DNA from 3 places in the Pseudomonas sp. St316 genome. Region 2 is predicted to be linked to each of the others. Evidence: predicted binding sites of a transcription regulator. Region 2 holds the regulator's gene; each other region holds the start of a gene.
What was found. Region 2 encodes sigma-54, which starts transcription at its own class of promoters, with help from an activator protein. Its sites were predicted from a motif close to ANTGGCATNNANNTTGCTNT; they were not measured.
Positions count from the first base shown of each region.

Region 1: a site for sigma-54 is predicted at 4,854-4,873, ahead of KI237_RS09630 (circularly permuted type 2 ATP-grasp protein). Genes of this name have one in related genera too.
Region 3: a site for sigma-54 is predicted at 4,692-4,711, ahead of KI237_RS22170 (flagellar basal body rod protein FlgF). Genes of this name have one in related genera too.

Region 1 covers NZ_AP021901.1:2,117,169-2,123,938, reverse strand. The annotation lists gene KI237_RS09650 (acetyl-CoA C-acetyltransferase) at 1-162, opposite strand, end outside; gene KI237_RS09645 (c-type cytochrome) at 770-1,582, shown strand; gene KI237_RS09640 (transglutaminase family protein) at 1,653-2,456, opposite strand; gene KI237_RS09635 (alpha-E domain-containing protein) at 2,453-3,403, opposite strand; gene KI237_RS09630 (circularly permuted type 2 ATP-grasp protein) at 3,413-4,822, opposite strand; gene KI237_RS09625 (ribonuclease E inhibitor RraB) at 5,213-5,554, opposite strand; gene KI237_RS09620 (hypothetical protein) at 5,756-5,992, opposite strand; gene KI237_RS09615 (START domain-containing protein) at 6,134-6,742, opposite strand.
Region 2 covers NZ_AP021901.1:5,632,566-5,639,335, forward strand. The annotation lists gene lptC (LPS export ABC transporter periplasmic protein LptC) at 1-54, shown strand, start outside; gene lptA (lipopolysaccharide transport periplasmic protein LptA) at 41-589, shown strand; gene lptB (LPS export ABC transporter ATP-binding protein) at 589-1,314, shown strand; gene KI237_RS25250 (RNA polymerase factor sigma-54) at 1,479-2,972, shown strand; gene hpf (ribosome hibernation-promoting factor, HPF/YfiA family) at 3,049-3,357, shown strand; gene ptsN (PTS IIA-like nitrogen regulatory protein PtsN) at 3,370-3,834, shown strand; gene rapZ (RNase adapter RapZ) at 3,838-4,695, shown strand; gene KI237_RS25270 (HPr family phosphocarrier protein) at 4,711-4,986, shown strand; gene KI237_RS25275 (ZIP family metal transporter) at 5,163-6,053, opposite strand; gene KI237_RS25280 (superoxide dismutase) at 6,073-6,696, opposite strand; gene KI237_RS25285 (DUF2753 family protein) at 6,699-6,770, opposite strand, start outside.
Region 3 covers NZ_AP021901.1:4,977,068-4,983,837, forward strand. The annotation lists gene flgJ (flagellar assembly peptidoglycan hydrolase FlgJ) at 1-1,190, opposite strand, end outside; gene KI237_RS22155 (flagellar basal body P-ring protein FlgI) at 1,201-2,271, opposite strand; gene flgH (flagellar basal body L-ring protein FlgH) at 2,317-3,012, opposite strand; gene flgG (flagellar basal-body rod protein FlgG) at 3,065-3,850, opposite strand; gene KI237_RS22170 (flagellar basal body rod protein FlgF) at 3,900-4,637, opposite strand; gene rffA (dTDP-4-amino-4,6-dideoxygalactose transaminase) at 4,813-5,964, opposite strand; gene KI237_RS22180 (metallophosphoesterase family protein) at 6,016-6,693, opposite strand; gene KI237_RS22185 (ATP-grasp domain-containing protein) at 6,674-6,770, opposite strand, start outside.

The DNA.
Region 1 (6,770 bases), 3.3 Mb from region 2:
CACGATGTCATCGACCTGGCGGGTGTCCAGGTCCATGCGCTGCTGCAAGGCGCTGAGCAAACCACCCATCAGGTTCACCGGCTTGACGCTGTGCAAGGCGCCATCGGCCTTGCCCTTGCCACGGGGCGTGCGTACTGCGTCGAAAATCAAAGCTTGGGTCATGACGTCCTCGAAAGCACGGAGTAATGCGATGCCTTCAACCATAAGCCCAGCGGCACCGGATTCAATGACCACAGCGCTCAATGGTGTTGACGGCCACGCTCAGACGAACGGTAGCGAGCTATCGGGTTAACCGATTCAGGAGGGCAAGCTGTCTAGCAAAAGGGCCGGCAGGAAGATGGCAATAGGCCTCATAGCTTTTTTAGAGCAACCTGCACCCAGCTGATATGAATTGGATCTAAGCCAAGGCCGCCGCGGCCCCTAATGTAATCCTTGTACAAGAAAGTCGTCGGGTTTTGCCGAGGCGCTTGTCGAACAGGAAGTGCAACGCCAGCCGCCATGGATATGCAGGCTGGCTTCTAGGAAATAACAATAAAGGCGGGTCAGCCATGTTCAAACATTCGAAAGTTCGCCAAGCCGGACTCATTCTCTTTGCCACGACGCTGCTGTTGATTTTGCCGAATATCACCAAGGTGATTGGCTGAGTCCTGCGCGAGGGCATCCGCATCATTCATGAGTTGTGTCGCCAAAAAATGTGACGGGTTCTCTGTTCGAGCCGCGATGGCTGTGCCAACCTTTGCCGCACCCCTCGACATGGAAGGCGATCGACTTGAAAGCTCTTATTGTGTTCGGGGCGCTGCTGCTCAGCACGCCCCTTTACGCCGCGCAACTGGTGCTGGAGTTGGGCGCGAGCACGCGCACCTGGCAAACCGAAGAACTGCTCAAGCACCCGGACGCTCAAACGGTCCGGATCGCTGATGACGTTTCCTACAAGAAACCGATGAGCTATCGAGCCGTACCGCTGACGGCACTGTTGACGGGCGTCCAAGCGGACGACCATCTACAAGCCGTTGCCCTGGATGGCTTCGCTGCCGAAATGCCCGCGGCACCGTTACTCAACAAGAGTGGGGCCCGGGCCTGGCTGGCGATCGAGGACCCGGCCAAGCCCTGGCCGTCGCTGGGGGAAGGCAAGCACAGCGCCGGGCCTTTCTACCTGGTCTGGACCGATCCGCAGGCGGGTCACATCAGCCCGGAGCAATGGCCCTACGCAGTGGCGACCATCAAGCGTCTTCCGGCCGTGGCCGAACGTTTCCCGGCGCTGCTCCCGGCGCCCAACCTGGCCAAGGACGACCCGGTCAATAAAGGTTTCGAGCTGTTCCAGAAAAACTGCCTGGCGTGTCATCGGCTCAATGGCGCAGGCGACGCTCAGTTCGGCCCTGACCTGAACATTCCTTTCAACCCGACCGAATACTTCTCCGGGGATTTCCTCAAGCGCTACATTCGCGACCCGCAAGCGATGCGTCACTGGCCCCAGGGCAAGATGCCCGGGTTCTCGGCAGCGGTGCTGCCGGATTCGGAGCTGGATTTGCTGGTGGGTTACTTGAAGCATATGGCCGGACGTAAAACACCGCAGGGCCAGTAGGCCTGCGTATGCGGCACATATGACCTCTGTGAGGGGATAAATCCCCTCGCCACATTGAATGAGTCGCCAGTTATTGTTGTTGCACCGTGATTACCGGCGCCGGTGTCACGACCAGCTTGGCATGCATCTGCTCGCAACCGCCGCCGCGGCGCATGCCACGCACCGGGCAGGCATCCAGGTAATCCAGGCCCACAGCCAGCTTCAGGTGTCGCTCCGGACGGGCCAGTTGGTTGGTCACGTCAAAGCTGTACCAGGCGTCGTCAAGCCAGGCCTCCGCCCAGGCATGGCTTGCCAGGTGTTCGCTCTCTTCGCTGAACAGATACCCCGAGACATACCGCGCCGGCACCCCCAGGCTGCGGGCGCAGGCGAGGAAGGCGTGGGTGTGATCCTGGCACACCCCGCTACGACCGGCGAAAGCCTGGGCCGCACTGGTCTCCACCTCAGTGGTGCCGGGGGTGTAGATCATGTGCTGGTTCAGCCCGTGCATCAGGTCGATCAGCGCCGTGCGATCGCGACGCTGCTGGCACTGCTGCGCGGCGAAGGTTCGAAGGGCCTCGTCCGCCTCGGTCAACCGGGTGAAGCGCAGGAACGGCAGCGCTGACTGGCTCTCGTGCTCGGCTTCACGCGACGGATCGATATCCACCTGTCCGCGGGCGCCGATGATGACCGTTTCGTGGGGTTCGTCCAGGGTCAGTACGTGAAGGATGTTGCCGAACGGGTCCAGCTGCGCCCGCACCGGCCGTGGCAAATCCAGCTGCCAGCTCAGCACATGCTGGCGTTCGCTGTCGTGGGGCGTCAGGCGCAGGTACTGGATGCTGGCGCGCACCTGATCTTCATAGTGGTAGGCCGTTTCATGGCTGATCGAGAGTCTCATATGACCTCCAGGTAGGAACTGTGAATGGCATTGCCCAGTTCACGGACCAGTGGGATGAATTCGGTGAGCCAGGCATGCAGGCCCCCGTCGAGGATTTCATTGATGCCGGTGTAGCGCAGGCGTGCGTCCATTTCCGCCGCCAACCGTTGTGCCTGCCGACCGTTGGTGCCCGGCAGGCTCGCGAGGATCTGGTTGATTTCTTCGGTACAGGCGCGCAGCGAACGCGGCACATCGGCGCGCAACAGCAGCAACTCAGCCACATGGCGAGAGCCCGGGGCGTCACGGTAGATCTCGGTGTAGGCCTCGAAGGACGACAAGGCCCGCAACAAGGCGCTCCATTGGTAATACGCGTGGGCCGTGCCATCGCTGACCGTGTCGGCCTGGTCACCGGCCATTTCGTAGCGGGCGTCGAGCAAGCGCAGGGTGTTGTCGGCCCTTTCGATGAAGGTCCCCAGGCGAATGAAGCGGAACGCGTCGTTGCGCATGATGGTGCCGTAGGTTGCACCGCGAAACAGGTGGGATCGCTCCTTGATCCACTCACAGAAACGGCTCATGCCGTAGCGATTCAAGCCTTGCTCGGCGATACCGCGAATTTCCAGCCAGGTGGCGTTGATGTTCTCCCACATGTCGGCGGTGATTCGCCCACGTACCGCGTGGGCACTGGCTCGCGCGGCGCCGAGGCAGCTGTAGATACTGGCCGGGTTGGCTGCTTCCAGGGCAAAGAAATGCAGCAGGCGTTCGGCGTGCAGCTCACCGTGTCGCTCCAGGTAATCATCCAGCGTGCCGGTGATCAGCAATGGCATGGCCAGCTCGTGCAGGCCGTCGCCACGCCCGTCCTGGGGCATCAGTGACAACGAATAGCTGACGTCGAGCATCCGTGCGAGGTTTTCCGCGCGCTCCAGGTAGCGCGACATCCAGTACAGGTCCGAGGCGGTTCTACTCAGCATGGCAGCTCCTCAATCCTCAACGACCCAAGTGTCCTTGGTCCCACCGCCCTGGGATGAATTCACCACCAGGGAGCCTTCGCGCAGCGCCACCCGCGTCAGCCCGCCAGGCACCACGCGGGTCTCGCGCCCCGACAGCACAAACGGCCGCAGGTCGATGTGGCGCGGGGCGATACCGTTTTCGACAAAGGTCGGGCAGGTCGAGAGCGACAGCGTCGGCTGAGCGATGTAGGCGTGCGGCTTGGCCTTGATCCGCTCGCGAAAGGCATCGATCTGCGCCGTCGTCGCGGCCGGCCCCACCAGCATTCCATAACCGCCGGAGCCCTGGGTTTCCTTGACCACCAGGTCGGGAAGATTCGCCAATACGTGGGACAGCTCGGCAGGATTACGACATTGCCATGTCGGGACGTTCTTCAGGATCGGCTCTTCGTCCAGGTAAAAACGGATCATGTCGGTGACGAACGGGTACACCGACTTGTCGTCCGCCACACCCGTGCCGATGGCATTGGCCAGCACCACGTTGCCGGAACGGTAGGAGGACAACAGGCCCGGCACCCCGAGCATCGAGTCCGGATTGAAGGCCAGTGGGTCAAGGAACGCGTCGTCGAGGCGACGGTAGATCACATCCACCGCTTTTGGGCCGTCGGTGGTGCGCATGAACACCTTGTCATCGCGCACGAACAGGTCGGCGCCTTCCACCAACTCCACGCCCATCTCCCGGGCCAGGAACGCGTGCTCGAAGAACGCGCTGTTGAAACGCCCCGGCGTGAGCACCACGACACTGGGATCGTCCAGCGGGCTGGAGCTTTTCAGGGTGTCGAGCAGCAGGTTCGGATAATGGTCGATGGGGGCGATGCGCTGGGCGGCGAACAGTTCGGGGAACAGGCGCATCATCATCTTGCGGTCTTCGAGTATGTAGCTGACGCCGCTGGGCGTACGAAGATTGTCTTCGAGCACGTAGTACGTGCCGTCACCGTCGCGAACCAGATCGACACCGCAAATGTGGGCATAGATGTCACGGTGCAGATCAAGCCCCTGCATCGCCAGTTGGTACTGCTCGTTGGCCAGCACCTGTTCGGCGGGGATGATCCCGGCCCGGATGATCCGTTGTTCATGGTAGAGGTCGGCCAGGAACATGTTCAGCGCCTTGACCCGCTGGATGCAGCCGCGTTCGACCACCCGCCATTCACTGGCCGGAATGCTGCGCGGGATCGTGTCGAAAGGGATCAGGCGCTCGGTCCCTTGCTCGTCCCCGTAGAGCGTGAACGTAATGCCAGCACGATGAAACAACAGGTCGGCTTCGCGCCTGCGTTGCGCCAGCAGCTCGTCAGGCGTTTCAGCCAGCCAGCGGGCAAACGCCTGGTAATGCGGGCGGACCTGGCCGCTGGCATCGTACATTTCATCAAAACCGCTGCGGATCATGCCGTACTCCTTGTCACCCTGGCAGCAAGGCTTCGCAAGCCCCGTGCCATCGGCATAAACGCTTTATGATCAACGGGTTGGATTCTCCTCCAACAGGCCGTGCACTTTTGTAGTGCAGCAAATGCCCGCGCCCCGCTGCCCCCCGCTTCATTGCGACGCAGGGGCGTCGCTCTGCTGAGCATAGTCACGGAAAAACGACGCAGCTTGATCTGGATACAGTTAGGTACAAAACCTGGGGAAGTGATTGCGGTGTGTCAGCGGGGAATAAGGGTGGCAGTGCAGCCGCCATCGCGAGCAAGCTCGGCTCCCACCGGGATTCCCGGTGAGCTCACAGACATGAAAACGGCCGACACAAAGGTCAGCCGTTGCTGTGGTTGCGGTGAGTAACTGTCAGGCCTGCAGGCGTCGGATCTCTTGCTTGACACCCCAGCCCTCGATCACACCACCCAAGGGTTCGACGACTGCCTCAAAGTCTTGCTCGAAGTCGCCAATGTCATCGTAAGTGGCGTACATCACCCGGCTCAGTTCCAATGACCAAGCCCCGTCGTCCCGTGCACTGATCTGCGCGTTCAACGACTCTCCCCGAAAATGACCTGCCGCCCTGCGCGCCCGCTCCTCGTCCGGGAAAATGGCGTAGAACTCAATGGGATGGAATCGGGAAAAATCGAAACCGCCTTCTTTCATGCGGCGCAATACGCTGGTGCTGATGTCTTCTTGATAGGCTGTGCTCATGAAACGTCCTCCTAGAACCGATGGATAGACTTTCCGTCTTCCCGTGCGTGAAGCCTCAAGGCTGCAAGCGATACGGCATCAAATGACCGTCGGGACACAAGCATGTAGCTGACAAGACCGGACCTTGGCGATCCTTTCGCTGATCTCAGTTGCAGAGTAGCCGCAAGTGGTGGCCACTGCCAAGCGAGACCAGCCACCGTTTCATGAAATCGGTGTAATGCTGATGATTTCGATACTGTGCTGGGACTTGAGGTTCTTGACGGTGGGATCTTCAGTGCGACCTTCCAGGTCGTTGAGGTCCAGTTGGGCGGAAACGGGCAGCAATTTTTCGCGAATCAGTTGTGCAGCCTGCTCCATCGTAGGCTCCTGCTCGTAGTCGAACTGCTCGGCGATGGCTTCGCCATGATCATCCACGAAAGTGATTTCCCACTTTTGCATCGGTGTCTCCTTGATCAATTCAGGGCCTGGCTTACCTTTATCTCGACATTGAGGGCCGGACAATCGTTCCCCCGGGCGTCTGGACGGCACACATGAAAAGACCGCCTCAGGGGCGGTCTCCAGGTATGAAGCCGTGGCCGATCAGTTTTCGGCGCGTTCCTTCAGGGCTTTCAAGGTGTTGAACGGCGCATCCACCACGAACTTGTTCGCCAGCCAGGACGGTACGTCCCCCCCTGGTTCGGTGTGGACCTGGTAGGTCACTTCGATCTGGTCAGCGCCCTTTGGCGTGAACTTCCAGAAACCGTCAACCTGGGTCACTCGCACGAACCCTTGCTCTTCAGGCAGGTATTTCGGCACGCCCTTGAGCTTGCGGGTCAGGCTGCCATCGGCGCCCTCCTCGGTGGTGACTTCCAGCACCGAGTCCCGAGCCGTCACCGGCCATGGCGTGTTGAACCGGGTGTAGGTCCAGCTCTGATTACCTTCGTGCTTGAGCAGTTTCTGGCTCTTGCATTCATGAATCCAGGCGCAGGCGCCGGGAACGTCTTCCTGCAGGGCCCGCAGCTTGGCCATGGTGGTTTTCATCACCGTCACGCCACGGTAGGCCTTGTATTTGGAGCCCGTCACCTCACTGAGGGAAACCTTGATACCGTCCTTTTCCTTGGCAACCTGCCAATCCTCTGCCTGAGCGGTGGCCGTTGCCAGCAATACGGTCAACCCACACAACACAGCCATACGATGCAGCGAACCCATAGTTCTTTTCCTTATTGTCCAAGTTCGT
Region 2 (6,770 bases):
GAAAGCAGGATACACCTGCTATCGAACGTAAGAGGACAGTATGAAGCTCGCTAAAACCCTCCCTATTTTGCTCAGTCTGGGCGCAGCACTGGGAAGCGCGAGCGCCTGGGCTCTTCCCGACGACCGCAACCAGCCTATCCGCATCCAGGCTGACGATGCCCAGCTCGACGACAAGAATGGCGTCGCCACCTATAAAGGCGACGTGATCATCACCCAGGGCTCGATGAAGGTCACCGGCAATACCGTGACCATCACCCGCACCCCGTCCGGCGACATCGACGTAGTCACCTCGGTGGGCAACCTGGCCTATTTCGAGCAGCTGCAAACCGCAGGCGATACCAAGCCTGTGCAGGGCTACGGGATCACCATCCAGTACCACGCCTCCCAGGATCGCGTGGTCCTGATCGACCGCGCCAAGGTCGTCGACAAGGACAACAACGTGACCCAAGGCGAGAAAATCGTCTACGACACCAACAAGAAACTCGCCAGCGCCGGTCGCGCCACCGGCAGCAAGGTGACCGAGTCGCGTCCGCGGATCGACATGGTGATCCAACCGAAAAAGAAAACCGACGAGCAGAAGGCCCAGTAATGGCAACTCTGAAAGCTCAGCATCTGGCCAAGAGCTACAAGAGCCGTCAAGTCGTGCGCGATGTCAGCCTGTCCATCGACAGCGGCCAGATCGTCGGCCTGCTCGGCCCCAACGGCGCGGGCAAGACCACCTGCTTCTACATGATCGTCGGCCTGGTCCAGGCCGATCAGGGTCGCGTGCTGATCGACGACCTGGATGTCAGCCACCAGCCAATGCACGGTCGGGCGAAGGCAGGTATCGGCTATTTGCCGCAAGAAGCGTCGATTTTCCGCAAACTGTCGGTTGCCGACAACATCATGGCAATCCTCGAGACCCGCAAGGAACTCGACAAGGCCGGTCGTCGCCAGGAGCTGGAAAGCCTGCTACAGGAATTCCACATCAGTCATATTCGCGACAACCTGGGCATGAGCCTGTCCGGTGGCGAGCGCCGTCGCGTGGAAATCGCCCGCGCCCTGGCCACCGCACCGAAGTTCATCCTGCTCGACGAACCGTTCGCCGGCGTGGACCCCATCTCGGTGGGCGACATCAAGCAGATCATCCATCACCTCAAGGCCAAGGGGATCGGCGTGCTGATCACCGACCACAACGTGCGCGAGACGCTGGATATCTGCGAAACCGCCTACATTGTCAACGACGGCCAACTGATCGCCGAAGGCGATTCGGCAGCCATCCTGGCCAATGACCTGGTCAAGGAAGTGTATCTGGGCCATGAGTTCCGCCTGTAAGCACAAGTGTCTGGCGAATTGCCCGAGCGTCGTTTAATTTTATTATGGCGACGCTCTAGGCAAACACTTCAGTTTCAGGCATATAATTTGCTTAAGTTTGGCGCCTCGGCGCCCTGTAGTGGATGGCGCATGTGCGCCGGCGAATAAGGTGTTAAGCCCCTGCCATGAAACCATCGCTAGTCTTGAGAATGGGCCAGCAGCTGACGATGACACCGCAGCTGCAACAGGCCATCCGCCTGCTCCAATTGTCGACCCTGGACCTGCAACAGGAAATCCAGGAGGCCCTGGAGTCCAATCCGATGCTCGAACGCCAGGAAGAAGGCGACGACTTCGACAACACCGACCCGCTGGCCGACAACGTCGAGCAGAAGACCAACACCGAAATCCCTGAACCGGCCTACCAGGAAACCGCCCCGACGGTGGACAACCTCGAGGATGGCGAATGGAACGAACGCATCCCCAACGAACTGCCGGTGGACACGGCCTGGGACGACGTCTACCAGACCAGCGCCAGCAGCCTGCCGAGCAGCGATGACGACGAGTGGGACTTCACCACCCGCACCTCTGCTGGCGAAAGCCTGCAAAGCCATCTGCTGTGGCAGTTGAACCTGGCGCCGATGTCCGATACCGATCGCCTGATCGCCGTGACCCTGATCGATTGCATCAACAACCAGGGCTACCTGGACGAGACCCTCGAGGAAATCCTCGAGGCCTTCGACCCCGAGCTCGACATCGAGCTGGACGAGATCGAAGCCGTCCTTCATCGCATCCAGCAGTTCGAACCAGCCGGCATCGGCGCCCGCAACCTGGGCGAATGCCTGTTGCTGCAACTGCGCCAGTTGTCCGCCAAGACACCCTGGTTGGCCGAAGCCAAGCGCCTGGTCACCGATTACATCGACCTGTTGGGTGGCCGCGACTACAGCCAACTGATGCGTCGCATGAAGCTCAAGGAAGATGAGCTGCGCCAGGTCATCGAACTGGTGCAGAGCCTCAATCCGCGCCCCGGCTCGCAGATCGAATCCACCGAGCCCGAATATGTGGTCCCCGACGTGATCGTGCGCAAGCACAATGATCGCTGGCTGGTGGAGCTCAACCAGGAGTCGATGCCCAAGCTGCGGGTCAACGCCCAGTACGCCGGCTTTGTGAAGCGCGCCGACACCAGCGCCGACAACACCTTCATGCGCAACCAGTTGCAGGAAGCGCGCTGGTTCATCAAGAGCCTGCAAAGCCGCAACGAAACCCTGATGAAAGTGGCCACCCAGATCGTCGAGCATCAGCGCGGCTTCCTGGAGTACGGCGATGAAGCGATGAAACCGTTGGTCCTGCATGACATTGCCGAGGCGGTGGGCATGCACGAGTCGACGATTTCCCGGGTAACCACCCAGAAATTCATGCATACCCCTCGGGGCATCTATGAATTGAAATACTTTTTCTCCAGCCACGTCAGCACCTCCGAAGGCGGCGAATGCTCGTCCACGGCCATCCGCGCGATCATCAAAAAACTGGTGGCTGCGGAAAATCAGAAAAAGCCGTTGAGTGACAGCAAGATCGCTGGTTTACTGGAGGCACAAGGCATTCAGGTGGCCCGCCGTACCGTCGCCAAATACCGCGAATCCCTCGGGATCGCGCCTTCGAGCGAACGCAAGCGGTTGATGTAACAGGCCACGCCACAGCGTTCCAGTGGCAGGCATTTCTGCCTGCCGCTTTATGCACTGGCAACGAAGGAGAAGCTGTATGCAAGTCAAGATCAGTGGACACCAACTGGAAGTGACCGAACCCCTGCGCATCTACGTCGGCGAAAAGCTCGACCGATTGGAGAGGCATTTCGACAAGATCACCAACGTGCAAGTCACGATGACCGTCGAGAAGCTGCTGCAGAAAATCGAAGCCACGCTGCATATTCCCGGCGGACAAGTGGTCGCCAACGCAGAGCACACAGACATGTATGCCGCGATTGACCTGCTGACCGACAAGCTGGATCGCCAACTCAAAAAGCATAAGGAAAAGACCCAGAGCCTCCTCCAGGGCGCAACCGGTCGTTAACCCCCCCAATCCATGATCCGACTAGAAACCATCCTGACCCCCGGCCGTTCCCAAGTGAACGCGCCGGGCGGCAGTAAAAAGAAAGCCCTCGAACACATTGCCAACCTGATCCACCGCGAGGTGCCGGATCTGGAAATGCAGGACGTCTTCGAGGCCCTCGTTGCCCGTGAAAAACTCGGTTCCACCGGTTTTGGCAACGGCATCGCCATTCCCCACTGCCGTCTCAAGGGTTGTGCCGCGCCGATCAGCGCGCTGTTGCACCTTGAAACCGCTATAGATTTCGACGCCATCGACGGCGCCCCGGTCGACCTGCTTTTTGTATTGCTGGTACCGGAGGCAGCGACCGATGCGCACCTTGAGCTGCTGCGCCAGATTGCCAGCATGCTGGACCGCAAGGAAGTGCGCGAAAAACTGCGCAGCGCACCGAGTAACGAAGCTTTGTACCAGGTTGTCCTGGACGAGCAGAACGGTCATTAAAAAATGCGCATGATCATTGTCAGTGGCCGCTCCGGCTCCGGTAAAAGCACGGCCCTCAACGTGCTTGAGGACAGCGGCTACTATTGCATCGACAACCTGCCCGCCGGCCTGCTGCCGGAACTGGCCGAGCGCGCCCTGATCCACACCGAGTTGGCGCAGCCGCTGGTGGCGGTGTCCATCGATGCGCGTAACCTGCCAAGCCACCTGTCGCGTTTTCCTGAACTGCTCGAGGAAGTGCGCAGCCGGCATATCCAGTGCGACGTGCTGTACCTGGATGCCGATGAAGAGACACTGCTCAAGCGCTTTTCCGAAACCCGCCGGCGCCACCCGCTGAGCAATGCCAACCGCTCCCTGGCCGAAGCCATCGAGGATGAAAGCCAGCTACTGGGGCCGATCGCCGATCTGGCAGACCTGAAGGTCAACACCACGCACCTGAACCTGTATCAGTTGCGTGACACGATCAAGCTGCGCCTGCTCAACCAACCCGAGCCGGGCACGGCGTTCCTGGTGGAGTCGTTCGGTTTCAAGCGTGGCATGCCCGTAGACGCCGACCTGGTGTTCGATGTGCGTTGCCTGCCCAACCCTTATTGGAAACCGGAATTGCGCGCGCAGTCCGGGCTCGACCAACCGGTGATCGACTACCTGGCCGCCCAGCCGGATGTCGAGGAAATGTACCAGGACATCTCCAGCTACCTGCTCAAATGGCTGCCCCGCTTTGCGGCGAGCAACCGTGCCTATGTCACGATCGCCATCGGCTGTACCGGCGGCCATCACCGCTCCGTCTACCTGACCGAACGCCTGGGTCAGCTCCTGCAACAATCCCTGAAGAACGTCCAGGTTCGCCACCGCGACCTCAGCTAAAGGATTCACATCGCGATGCCTGCTCAGGAAATTGAAATCATCAACAAGCTGGGTTTGCATGCCCGAGCGTCGGCCAAGTTCGTCGGAGTCGCGGGCCAGTTCAAGGACACCACCATCAGGGTTGGCCGCACACCCGAGACCGCGGTCGACGGTAAAAGCATCATGGCGATGATGATGCTCGCCGCCGGCAAGGGCACCAAGATTCACCTGAGCACTGAAGGGGAGCAAGCGCAGGAAGCGATGGATGCCCTGGTGGACCTGATCAACCGATACTTCGACGAAGGCGAATAACGGATTCAGGACTCGAGTCGAACTTGTTGTGGCCAGAAGATTTTTGTGGGAGCAAAGCTTGCTCGCGCTGAACGATAACTCGGCTAACCTGCTCAATCGCGGCGCCTGCATCGCGGGCAAGCCTCGCTCCCACGGATAAATCTCACCACAGGGTATGGATTCGCGCTCCTTCGCTGTCACGCCAGCGCCGTATCCAACACCATCATCAGACAAAACCCCACCAACAGCCCCAGGCTCGCCAGTTTCTCGTGACCCTTGCGGCGGGATTCGGGAATGACCTCGTGAGTCACCACCAGCAACATCGCCCCGGCCGCCAACGCGAGCCCCAGGGGCAAGAGCATCTCGGCCAGGCTCACCAACCAGGCGCACAGCAGCGCAAACACGGGCTCGACCAGCCCTGACGCCGCGCCAATCAGGAACGCCTTGACCCGCGACATCCCCGCCGTAGCCAGCACCAGCGCGATCACCAGCCCTTCGGGTACATCCTGCAAAGCGATGCCCATCGCCAGGCTGTCGGCATCCGGCATGCCGCCGCCCGCCGACACACCCACCGCCATGCCTTCGGGAATGTTGTGAGCAATGATGGCAAACACGAACAACCAGATCCGCGGCGCAATGATCGGACGGCCAGGCGTCGCGACCAGACTTTCGGGGCTGGCCGAGACCCTGCGGTCCACCAGATACAGCCCGAACGCGCCCAATAGAATACCGAAACTGATAAGGCCGCTGGCCGCCCAAGGCGTCAGTCCCAATTGCTCGGCTGCGGCAACGCCCGGCACGATCAGCGAAAACGCCGTGGCCGCGAGCATCACCCCGGCACCGAAGCCCAGCAGCGAATCGCTGACGGCCTGGGGCATGCGCCGGATAACCAGCACCGGCACGGCCCCCAGCGCGGTGCCCAAGGCACAGAGCCCGCCGCCCTCGAGCGCACGCAACAACCTGGGTTCCAGGTCCAGCCATGCCAGGCCCTGGGCCGCCAACAACGTCATCCCGGCCAACAGCAACAACGACCCCAAGGCATAGCGGAACATCCGTCCGCTTCCAATCGCCAGTGTTTGAGTATCCATAGTCAGCCTTGGGTTGCTTTCATGAAGAACTCGCAGCCAGCGTAGCCTGGTAGCGCCGGGCGACCTCAGGCCAATTGATCACGTTGTAGAAGGCGCTGATGTATTCCGGACGGCGGTTCTGGTAACGCAGGTAATAGGCGTGCTCCCAGACGTCCAGGCCAAGAATCGGTGTGTTGCCCTTCATCAGCGGGCTGTCCTGGTTGCCGCTGCTTTCCACCACGAGGGTCTTTTGCGCGGTCACGCTCAACCAGGCCCAGCCGCTGCCGAAACGAGTCAGCGCCGCTTTGGTGAAGGCTTCCTTGAAACCCTCGATACCGCCCAGCTGCGCTTCGATCGCCGCCGCCAGGGCGCCATCGGGCTGGCCGCCGCCCCGGGGCGTCATCACTTCCCAGAACAGCGAATGGTTGGCATGACCACCGCCCTGGTTGATCACCGCGGCCTGCAGGCTCGGCGGCAACTGTTCAACGCTGGACAGCAGTTTTTCGACGGGCCACCCGGCATATTCGGTGCCGTCCACCGCTGCGTTGAGGTTATTAATGTAGGTCTGGTGATGCTTGGTGTAGTGGATCTCCATGGTTTGCGCATCGATGTACGGTTCCAGGGCGTCGTAGGCGTAGGGCAATGCAGGCAAGGTAAAAGCCATGTTCAATGAACTCCATGATGAAGAGGGGCATTGCGCTGCCGGGGCTTAGCGGCATTGCAGTGCAGCAGGCGCTG
Region 3 (6,770 bases), 660 kb from region 2:
AACTCGCGTACAAACTGTTCCGGGTTATCGGCAGACTTCAACACATCTTGATAGCGACTGTTGCTTTGCAACAGGTTGACCAAGTCGTGGAAGCTGTCGCGATACGAGGCGTAGGAACGGAACTCGGCCGTCTCCTTGACCATCGCGCCATTGCGGAATTCGCTGGTGATCGCTCGCGCCGAATCGCCCTTCCAATTAGCGCTGGCCTTGATACCGAACAAGTTGTGGCTGCTGCTGCCATCGGGCTGGCGCATGACCGATTTGCCCCAACCGGTTTCCAGGGCGGCCTGGGCCACCAGGTAGCGTGGGTCGACGCCGATGCGGTCGGCGGCTTCCTTGGCCATTGGCAGCATGGCGTTGACGAACTCGTCCGCATCGCGGAAGGCTTTACGGGCCGGAGCCAGTGGCGGCTGCGCGACAGCACGGCCATAGACCTGCATATCCGGTTTGGAATCGGCGGCCTTGAGCGCGGCCAGCCAATCGCCGTTGCCCAGTTCGCCAGTCGCTGGCTTGACGGCGGCGACGGCACGATCCGGCAGCAGGTTCTGCGCAGGCACATCGGTATTGGCCGCCGCCGAAGGCACCAGCCCGGCGAGCAGGCGATCGGCCAGTTTCGGCGGCAGGGCCAGGCGGCGCTGGTTGAGCAATTCCATGTCGTTGCGGTGGACGCCTTCGGCCCCTTGCGGCGCACTCACGGCACGCGACGCCCACAACGGGCGCTGGCCATTGGTACGCGACAACGGACCGTCGCCAGGCAGGGTCCCGGCAGCCACCGGTGTCGGCACTGGCGCCTTGGCGACCTTGTCCAAGGCCTCTTGCTGTTTGGCCGCCGACAACGTCGCGGCCTCACCGGGTGCCAGTGGTTTGTTCTTGGACATCTGGCGCAGCAGCACATCGGCCAGGCCGATACCACCGCCTTCGCGGGACATGGAAACGGCCAACTGCTGGTCGTACATTTCCTGGTACTGCTTGGCCTCGGGCGTATTCATGGGGTTGTCCTTGCCCAAGGCCTCTGTGGCCGAACGCATGGACTTGAGCATTTCGCCGAGGAACAGCGACTCGAATTCCTGCGCCACTTTACGCAGGTTGCCGTCGCTGTTCTTGTCGCCAACCTTGAGCTGGTTCAAGCGGTTCAGGTCGGAATAGGAACCCGAATCCCCGCTGGTCAAAGCGCCCTTGCGCATATCCATGGCTCGTCCCTCAAATCACGATCAGGTCGGCTTGCAACGCGCCGGCCTGCTTCAAGGCTTCGAGGATCGCCATCAAGTCGCCTGGTGCAGCGCCGACCTGGTTCACCGCCCGGACGATTTCATCCAGGGTGGTGCCCGGGCCGAACTTGAACATCGGCTTGGCTTCCTGGGCGGCATTGACCCGCGAGCGCGGCACCACGGCGGTCTGGCCGTTGGACAACGGGCCCGGCTGGCTGACGATCGGGTCTTCGGTGATGGTCACGGTCAGGCTGCCGTGGGTCACGGCGGCCGGAGATACCTTGACGTTCTGGCCGATCACGATGGTACCGGTGCGCGAGTTGATGATGACTTTCGCCACCGCCTGGCCCGGGTCGACCTCAAGGTTTTCCAGGATCGACAGGTAGTCGACCCGCTGGCTCGGATCCAGTGGCGCGGTGACGCGGATCGAGCCGCCGTCGAGGGCCTGGGCCACGCCTGGGCCCAGCATGTCGTTGATTTTGTCGACGATGCGCTTGGCGGTGGTGAAGTCGGAACGGTTGAGGTTCAGCGTCAGGCTGTTGCCCTGGTTGAAACCGCTCGGCACCGCACGTTCCACCGACGCACCGCCAGGGATTCGACCGGCCGACGGAACGTTGACGGTGATCTTCGAACCGTCGCGGCCCTCGGCATCGAAACCGCCCACTACCAGGTTGCCCTGGGCGACGGCGTAGACGTTGCCGTCGATACCCTTGAGCGGCGTCAGCAACAAGGTGCCACCGCGCAGGCTCTTGGAGTTACCGATGGACGAGACGGTGATATCCACTTGTTGGCCAGGCTTGGCGAACGCCGGCAGATCGGCACTGATCGACACCGCCGCGACGTTTTTCAACTGGACGTTGCCGGAACCGGCCGGCACCTTGATGCCGAACTGCGACAACATGTTGTTGAAGGTCTGCAGGGTGAACGGGGTCTGGGTGGTCTGGTCACCGGTACCGTTCAGCCCCACGACCAGGCCATAGCCGATCAACTGGTTGGAACGCACGCCGGAAATGCTGGCGATGTCCTTCAAACGCTCGGCCTGAGCGCTAAAGGCCGCGGACATCACCAGGGCACCGATCAACAGCTGCTTAAGATTCAACTGGGCCACCTAGAAAGGGAACTTCGGGCTGAGGAAGAAACGGTCGAACCAACCCGGCTGACTCGCATCGGCAAAGGCACCGGTGCCCGAGTAAGTGATGCGCGCATCGGCCACACGGGTCGAGGAAACGGTGTTGTCGGTGGCGATGTCGTCGGCGCGAACCATGCCGGCGATGCGCACCAGCTCGTCACCGGTGTTGAGCGTCAGCCACTTCTCGCCGCGCACGACGATGATGCCGTTGGGCAACACATCGGCGACGGTCACGGTAATAGAGCCGGTCAGGCTGTTGCTCTGGCCGGACTTGCTGTCACCCTTGGTGGCCCGATCAGAGTTGTACCCGGCGTTGAGGCTCAGGTCGTTGCCACCGATCGGGTTGTTGGTGGTCAGGCTGGAACCGAACAACGACGTCAGGCCGACACTGGTGTTGCTGGTCTTGTCCATTTGCGAGTTGGCGTTCTTGCTGGCCTGGGTCCGCTCATTCAGAGTGATGGTGATGATGTCACCGACCCGGAAGGCCTTGCGGTCGCTGTACAGGTTCTGTTCGAAACCGGCCTGGTAGATCGAGCCATTGTTGGCCGCAGCCGGCAACGGCGTGCGCGGCAACACCGGGGCGTAATACGGGTCATTGGGCCTGGGAGTTGGCCCGACGCAGCCGGCGAGCGCGGTGACTCCACTCAGTGCCAGTACAAATACAAAGCGTTTCATGACCCTACCTCTCGGTGTTGCAGGCGGCTTTGAGGCCGCCCTATAGAAGTGATTACAGATTCTGCGTAACGAACGAAAGCATCTGGTCGGCGGTGGAGATCACCTTGGAGTTCATCTCGTAGGCGCGCTGGGTGGTGATCATGTTGACCATCTCTTCAACCGTGCTCACGTTGGAGGTTTCCAGGGTGTTCTGCAGCGTGGTGCCGAAACCGTTCAGGCCCGGGGTGCCGATCTGCGGCGCGCCGCTGGCAGCGGTCTCCAGGAACAGGTTGTTGCCCACCGCTTGCAGGCCGGCCGGGTTGATGAAGTCGGCGGTCTGCAGGTTGCCGATCACCTGGGCGGCCGGGTTGCCCGCCACGGTGATGGATACGGTGCCGTCACGGCCCACGGTAAAGGTCTGGGCATCGTTCGGGATGATGACGGCCGGCTCCAGGGCGAAACCGCTGGCGTTGACGATCTGGCCGTTGGAGTCGAGGTGGAAGGTACCGTCACGGGTGTAGGACGTGGTGCCGTCCGGCTGCAGGATCTGGAAGAAACCGCGACCGTCGATGGCCATGTCCAGCGGCTGCTCGGTGGTTTGCAGGCTGCCGGCGTTAAAGTTTTTCTGCGTGCCGACAATGCGTACACCGGTACCCACTTGCAGGCCCGACGGCAGTTCGCTGTCCTGGGTCGACTGGGCGCCAGGCTGGCGTTTTATTTGATACAGCAGGTCCTGGAACTCGGCGCGATCACGCTTGAAACCCGTGGTCGAAACGTTCGCCAGGTTGTTGGAAATGGTCGTCAGGTTGGTGTCCTGGGCGGACAGACCTGTTTTGGCAACCCATAGAGCCGGAAGCATTCGATTCTCCTCGTACGCCTGTTTTTCGGCGCGACGCTTTAGTTAATGGTTAGATCTGCAAGACCCGAGCCATGGCCTCGTCGCCTTCTTTGGCGGTGTTCATCATCTTGACGTGAAGCTCGAACTGCTTGGCCAGGGCCAGCACCGAGGTCATCTCATCCACGGCATTGACGTTGCTCGCTTCCTGGAAACCCGACACCAACTGCACGTTGGCGTCGATGGGCGCCGGCTGGCCGTCCTTGGTCCGGATCGAACCGTCCAGGCCCTTGGTCATGTTCTTGAGGTCCGGGTTGACCAGCTTGATGCGGTCCACTTCAGCCATCACCCGCGGGCCTTCGCCCATGGCGCGGATGCTGATGGTGCCGTCCTGGCCGATTTCGATTTTCTGCTCTGGCGGCACGGCGATCGGACCACCATTGCCCATCACCGGCATGCCGTTGCCGGCGCGCAACACGCCCAGGGCGTCGACATTGAGGCTGCCGGTGCGCACGTAGCTTTCACCGCCGTCGGGGTTCTGCACGGCCATCCAGCCCGGCCCGCTCACCGCGACGTCGAGGTCACGACCGGTTTCCACCAGCGCACCCGGAGTGAAATCAGTCGCAGGCCGTTCGGACAGGGCAAAGGCCCGCGCCGGAAAGCTGTCGCCGAACACCGGCATCGAGCGCGCCTGCTCCAGGTCTTTCTGAAAGCCGTTGGTGGAGATGTTCGCCAGGTTGTTGGCATGAGCCCGCTGTGCCAGTGCGTTCTGGCTGGCGCCGGTCATTGCCACATAAAGGTACTTGTCCACTGTCGTTCCTCTGCATGCCGGACGTTTGCCGCCCACTGCTGTGTTGCACAGTCTTAAGCAATTTGCAGACCAACTTTTTTCTGGCGGGCCCAGGCCCGGAAAACAAAGGGCTCTGGGGGGTGCGGAGGCTAATGCGCAATTGTGTCGAAGTCGAAAAACCGGCGGTGTTATGCCGCTAAGTGGCAAGGGCTGCCAAAGCACCGCCGAGCACATCTACCACCCGGTCTTGTTGATCTGCCGATAGACCAAGCCATAGCGGCAAACGCAACAGCCGCTCGGAATAACCATCGGTAATATCCATTGCGCCATGCACACGCCCGTAGCGCGCTCCACCGGGGGATGAATGCAGCGGCACGTAATGGAACACCGCATAGATTGCGTGGCTCTTGAGTGCCTCGAGAACAGCCTGGCGCTCCACGCCCGGGGCTAGGAGCACGTAATACATGTGCGCATTGTGCTGGCAATTTTCAGGAACGATCGGACGACGAAGCAACCCTTGCTGCTCAAGCCCCGCCAAGGCGGCATGGTAATGGTCCCAGATCGCCAGGCGGCGATGGGTGATGGCTTGCGCTTCTTCCAACTGCGCCCAGAGGAACGCTGCAGTCATTTCTCCAGGCAGAAACGAGGAGCCCACCTCTTGCCAGGTGTATTTGTCCACCTCGCCCCTGAAGAATCGACTGCGATCGGTACCTTTTTCCCGGATGATCTCGGCTCGCAGTGCCATTGCAGGGTCATTGGCCAGCAAAGCCCCGCCCTCCCCCGAGATCACGTTCTTGGTTTCATGAAAACTGAATGCCCCAAGGTCCCCGATACTGCCCAAGGCTCGGCCTTTATAGGCTGACATCACCCCTTGCGCGGCGTCTTCAACCACCGCCAGCCCATGCTTGCGTGCAATAGCCAGGATAGTGTCCATCTCGCAGGCCACCCCGGCGTAATGGACAGGCACGATAGCTTTGGTCCGTGCTGTGATCGCCGCCTCGACCAGGCGCTCGTCCAGGTTCAAGGTGTCAGGACGTATATCGACGAAAACCGGCACCGCGCCACGCAACACAAATGCATTGGCCGTGGAGACAAAGGTATAGGAAGGCAGGATGATTTCATCGCCAGGCTGGATGTCCAGCAGCAAGGCGGCCATTTCCAGCGCAGCGGTACAGGAGTGGGTCAGCAATGCCTTGCTGCAACCCGTGTGCGACTCCAGCCAGCGGTGACAACGCTTGGTGAACGGACCATCACCGGCGAGCATGTTGCCGAATTTGGCCTGGGCGATGTAATCCAGCTCTTTGCCGGTCATATACGGGCGATTGAAGAGTATCGTTTCGTTGCTCATAGCAAACTTCCCTGGGTGGGCATGGACATTAGTGGCGCATAGCGCAAAACCTCAAACCGCACTGATCCGCCCACCGATCTGACTACCGGTCTCTAGATTTTCGTAGAAGTACGGGGTAAATCCGGCCCTCTTCATGGCCTGTTGAGTTTCATCAATATCGTATTCAATCCGATGCAGGGCGAAGGTTTCACCGTCCCAGGTCGCGAAAGCGGCCCGAGCGTCACCATCACGCGGCTGACCAACTGAACCGGGGTTGCAATAGACCTTGCCCTCGCCACTCCACAAGTACTGGACATGGGTATGACCTGATGCGAAATAGCGGCCAGGCAACGGCTCGAAATACGTTTGCGAGGGTCGAACATATTCGTCCAGAGGATCGTTCCAGCCGCCATGGACGATGCTTAATTCATGCTGGGTCGAGCGCTCCGGGAGCGATCCCAGCCAGGCCAGATTCTGCGCAGTGATGATGCCTTGTTGATAGTCCAGGCAGGCATTGGCGCTATTGGAACGCGGGCATCGCTCGTTCCTGGCCAGATACCAATCATGATTGCCCATCACAGAGAAGATGTTTCGCTCGCGCAGGGCCTCGCAACACTCATTGACCTGACTGTAATAACCAGCCGTGTCGCCCAGGCAGATAATCTGCGACACACCCAGCTCATCAAGCTTGTCAAGCACTGTCCGCAGGGCGCTGTAATTGCCATGTACGTCAGAAATGATCCCGATCATAGACAATGAAGTCCTCTATATAACGAACAGCGAAACCACTCCGAAGGGTAGGTCGGCCCGGTGCCTTGCCGTCGAGG